DNA from 2 places in the Idiomarina sp. D18 genome. Region 2 is predicted to be linked to the other one. Evidence: predicted binding sites of a transcription regulator. Region 2 holds the regulator's gene; the other holds the start of a gene.

Region 1 (2,469 bases), 290 kb from region 2:
TTTGCGCATCATGATGACATTGAACTCACCTAATGGCAGCTTCTCGACATCGCCCAACTGATAAAAGTCCGTTTTTTGATCTTTGACGGTGACTTTGCGTGCCATAGCGTAAGGTCGACCTGAGTCAATGAGCAGGTCGGCCATTTCAATATAATAACTTTGGTAACCGCGCGCCTGTGCTTCGAGCAACAGTCGGAAACTGGTATCTTTTTCCGTTTTTACCTGCGCAATGGGATCCATAATCATGGCTAACTTCATGGGTATCTTCCTTATTCGTTGCTGGCGTTGAGATCACCAAATTCATACTGTATGGCTGCTAAAGCAGTCATCGCAGCGGTTTCTGTTCGCAGAATACGTGGTCCTAAACGAATCGGTTTAAAGCTGTTGTTACGCGCGTGCTCTACCTCAATATCAGTGAAGCCTCCTTCAGGACCAATTATCAATTGGATGCGTTGGGCTGTGCGAGCGCCTTGAATCTGATTGAGAGGTACCTGCGCATAGGGATCGAGAGTTAAGCGTAAACCGTCAAAAGGTGTCTTTACAAAGTCATCCACTGACACCGCGGGAAGCACGGTAGGGACATGACTGCGACCGGATTGCTCACAAGCAGAAATGACAATTTTCTGCCATTGTTGTTGTTTCTTCTCAAGTCGATCACCGTTTAATTTTACACCGCAGCGCTCGCTGAACAGCGGAGTGATGGCATTAACACCGAGTTCCACTGATTTCTGTAGGGCGAAATCCATCCTGTCTCCGCGCGAAACGACCTGACCTAGGTGAACGAATAGAGGAGACTCGGTGTTGTTGAGTTGGGCACCAATAATTTCAACTTGCGCGCTTTTCTTGGCGACTGAAGTGAGTACTGCTGGGTAATTAAACTCATCGTTACAAAACAACTCAAGCGCCTGACCTTCTTGCATGCGAAGCACTTTGATGGTGTGTTGAAAGGCGTCATCACTGAGCGATACGGTGCTGTTGACCATGAGTGGCTCGGGATGAAAAATGCGTGGAACTCTCATACGACTTAATTGAATCCTTATCTATGAACAGACTTTTGGACGTCTAGAAGTAGAAATTTTTTTATTGATCGGTTAAATTACGCCGTCAGTACTAGTTATTTTAATCAAAATAAAGGAATGGTAGGCATATGTCACGTCACCTATTTACTTCTGAATCGGTTTCAGAGGGCCATCCTGATAAAATTGCGGACCAGATTTCTGATGCCGTACTGGATGCAATTTTAGCAAAAGATATCCGCGCCCGTGTGGCGTGTGAAACCTATGTCAAAACTGGCATGGTATTAGTGGGCGGGGAAATATCCACTTCAGCTTGGGTCGATATTGAAGATTTAACCCGTCAAGCCATCCGTGATGTCGGTTACACACATTCGGACATGGGTTTTGATGCCAACTCTTGCGCGGTACTAAACGCGATTGGTAAGCAGAGCCAAGATATTAATCAAGGCGTAGATCGTGAATCGCCTGAAGCGCAAGGCGCGGGTGACCAGGGTTTGATGTTTGGCTATGCATCTAATGAAACCTCGGTATTAATGCCAGCCCCCATTACCTATGCGCACCGCATTGTTCAGCGTCAGTCAGAGATGCGTAAAAATGGCACGCTCGATTGGTTACGTCCTGATGCCAAAAGCCAGCTGACGTTTCTTTACGAGAATGGTAAACCGGTGGCAATTGATACGGTAGTGCTTTCGACCCAACACCGTGAAGATATCGACCAAGCCACATTGCGTGAAGCCGTGATGGAAGAGATCATTAAGCCAGTGCTACCCGAACAATGGGTTAGCCGTGATACTAAGTTCCACATTAACCCAACCGGTCGATTCGTGATTGGCGGCCCGATGGGTGACTGCGGTTTGACGGGGCGCAAAATTATTGTGGATACCTACGGTGGCATGGCGCGTCACGGTGGCGGCGCGTTCTCGGGCAAAGATCCATCGAAGGTTGACCGCAGCGCCGCATACGCGGCACGTTACGTGGCGAAAAACCTCGTTGCCGCAGGCCTGGCGGAACGCTGCGAAATTCAGGTGTCATATGCAATTGGCGTTGCTGAGCCAACATCAATCAGTATTGATACCTTTGGTACTTCGCAACACAGTGAAGAGAAATTGATAGCGCTAGTACGCCGTCATTTTGACTTGCGTCCTTACGGTTTAATTCAGATGCTTGATCTGGAACGGCCTATTTATCGTGCTACGTCGACCTACGGGCACTTTGGGCGAGAGGAATTTCCATGGGAAAAAACTGATAAAGCCGATGCATTAAAGCAGGATATCTAATTTACGGGTGTTGAATTTTTCGCCCATAAATTTGCTTGAAGCCCCCGAATTGTGGACAATACGCGCACCAACTATGGTTCATCTAATTGCGTGTCACCAATCGGGGGTTTTTCATGTCTGAACGTCGTCATCTCGCCAACGCTATCCGTGCTCTAAGTATGGATGCCGTCCAACAA
Region 2 (2,469 bases):
AGCGCTTGCCTACAGTCCGGGTGTTGCGGAACCAGTGAGAGCCATAGCTGAAGATCCCGACAATGCCTATAAATATACGGCGAAAGGCAATATGGTCGCTGTTATTTCTAATGGTACCGCGATTCTTGGTTTGGGTAACTTGGGGCCGCTGGCATCAAAGCCCGTGATGGAAGGGAAAGCACTGTTATTTAAGCGGTTTGCAGGATTAGACTCCATCGATATTGAAGTCTCCCATCGCACTACTCAAGATTTCATTAATACAGTGGCGAATATAGCCGACACATTTGGTGGTATTAATCTTGAGGATATCAAGGCGCCTGAGTGTTTCGAAATCGAGCAAGCGCTTATTGAAAAATGTAACGTACCTGTGTTTCATGATGACCAACACGGCACGGCTATTGTGACCGCTGCAGGCATGTTGAATGCACTTGAAATCCAAGGTAAGTCCCTTAAAGATGCCCATATTGTTTGCATGGGTGCGGGGGCCGCCGCCATCGCCTGTATGGAGCTACTTATCAAATGTGGTGCGCAACGCGAACATATTTACATGTTGGATTCCAAAGGTGTCATCCATACTCGCCGCGAGGATCTCAACGAATATAAAGCGCTCTTCGCAAACAACACTGACAAACGGACGCTCGAAGAAGTCATTGAAGGGGCCGACCTGTTTCTCGGTGTTTCGGGACCTGACCTACTCTCGCCAGAAACGCTTAAACTGATGGCTGATAAGCCGATCGTGTTCGCTTGCTCTAACCCGGATCCAGAAATTAAGCCCGAATTAGCTCAGCAAACTCGCGACGACATTATTATCGGCACAGGTCGTTCTGACTACCCTAACCAAGTCAACAATGTGTTGTGCTTTCCGTTCATGTTTCGCGGCGCTTTAGATGTGCGTGCAACCGCAATTAACGATGAGATGAAAATTGCAGCGGTTGAAGCCATCCGCCAGCTCGCAAAAGAGGAAGTGCCTGATGAGGTCAAAAAAGCAGCCGGTATTGATGAACTCACTTTCGGCGCTGATTACATCATTCCTAAACCCATGGACCCTCGCTTGTGTCAGCGCGTAGCTAAGGCAGTGGCAGAGGCAGCGGTCGATTCTGGTGTTGCCAAAATCCCGCTACCTGAAAACTATATGCAAGATTAAGGCGTATCGAGTTCATCATCTGCAGGAATTGGAAGCCCTCGTGCTTCTAATTCTTCGCGTACTGCCTTAGGTATTTTATTTGGATTGGTCTTTTCTAAATCGGTATCCGTCGGCAACGGTTGGCCCGTAAAAGCGTGTAAAAAGGCTTCGCAGAGTAGTTCGCTGTTCGTAGCATGACGTAAGTTCTTAACTTGACGGCGAGTTCGCTCATCGGTGAGTACTTTAAGCACGCGAGTCGGTATTGATACGGTTACCTTTTTTACCTGTTCGCTTTTACGCCCGTGCTCTGCATAGGGGTAGATATAATCACCATTCCACTTCATCGTGAGAGTCCTGCCTTAGTCAAAAACCATATAAGTTATATTGAATTTTACTCAATCCCAGATGAAGGTCAAATTTTATCCGTCTAGATGGCTAAAATTTGCTGACATTTGGCGTTTGATGTTTTAGCCTTAGTCATTACATCAGTTAATTCATTTATTTGAGAGGTATCGCCAATGACCGCAGAGCCGAGCTTAGATCAGATTCGGACGGTAGCCGATAACGTTCAAGTGCATAAGTTTGGCGGCAGTAGTTTGGCTGACGCTTTTTGTTATCGTCGCGTGGCACGCATTGTAACCGAATATGCAGGCGCAAGCGATGTTGTGGTGGTCTCGGCGGCGGGTGATACCACTAACCGTATTTTAGCAATTATTAAAGCTCAAAAGGAGTCTGGCGATACGGCTGATATTTTACTCGACCAACTGGAGCGGTTCCAACAAGGATTAATCCACGAACTTCTCGGTAGCGAGTTTGCGGCACCTATCCTTGAGCAGTCGACTGTGGATTTTCAACGCTTCCGCGACTTCGTTGCGGGTAAAGAAATTATCGAACACGAAGCAGAACTGCTGTCTTACGGTGAACTTTGGTCAGCTCGACTCCTTGCGGCATTATTAAGGAAACAAGGTACTAAAGCAGACCATATTGATGCACGTGACTTCCTAAAGGCTGAAGACGCCCCTGAGCCCGTTATTCAGGAGTTAGAGTCGCGCCATAATTTATTAAATCGCGTAGCACCTTTTCCCGGCACACGATTTATTGTTACAGGCTTTATTGCACGCGGTTTAAACGGTGAGAGCCTCACACTAGGTCGTAACGGCAGTGACTATTCTGCGACTTTGGTTGGTAGCTTACTTAATTCAAAGCAAGTCACTATTTGGAAAGACGTCGCCGGTGTTTATTCAGCCGATCCGCGTAAGATAGAACGTGTCGTCAGTTTGTCGACCTTAGATTGGAGCGAAGCAGAAGAGCTGGCTCGATTAGGCAGCCCGGTGCTACACCCTCGC

What was found. The regulator MetJ, encoded in region 2, represses methionine synthesis genes. The targets are predictions, from matches to a motif close to TAGACGTCTAGACGTCTA.
Region 1: the regulator MetJ is predicted to act here: its motif matches at 1,056-1,073, upstream of metK (methionine adenosyltransferase).

Annotation. Positions count from the first base shown of each region.
Region 1 covers NZ_CM173240.1:61,276-63,744, forward strand. The annotation lists gene gshB (glutathione synthase) at 1-258, opposite strand, end outside; gene AC3AP5_RS00285 (16S rRNA (uracil(1498)-N(3))-methyltransferase) at 270-1,019, opposite strand; gene metK (methionine adenosyltransferase) at 1,148-2,293, shown strand; gene tkt (transketolase) at 2,407-2,469, shown strand, end outside.
Region 2 covers NZ_CM173240.1:2,541,010-2,543,478, reverse strand. The annotation lists gene AC3AP5_RS12205 (malic enzyme-like NAD(P)-binding protein) at 1-1,144, shown strand, start outside; gene metJ (met regulon transcriptional regulator MetJ) at 1,141-1,467, opposite strand; gene metL (bifunctional aspartate kinase/homoserine dehydrogenase II) at 1,642-2,469, shown strand, end outside.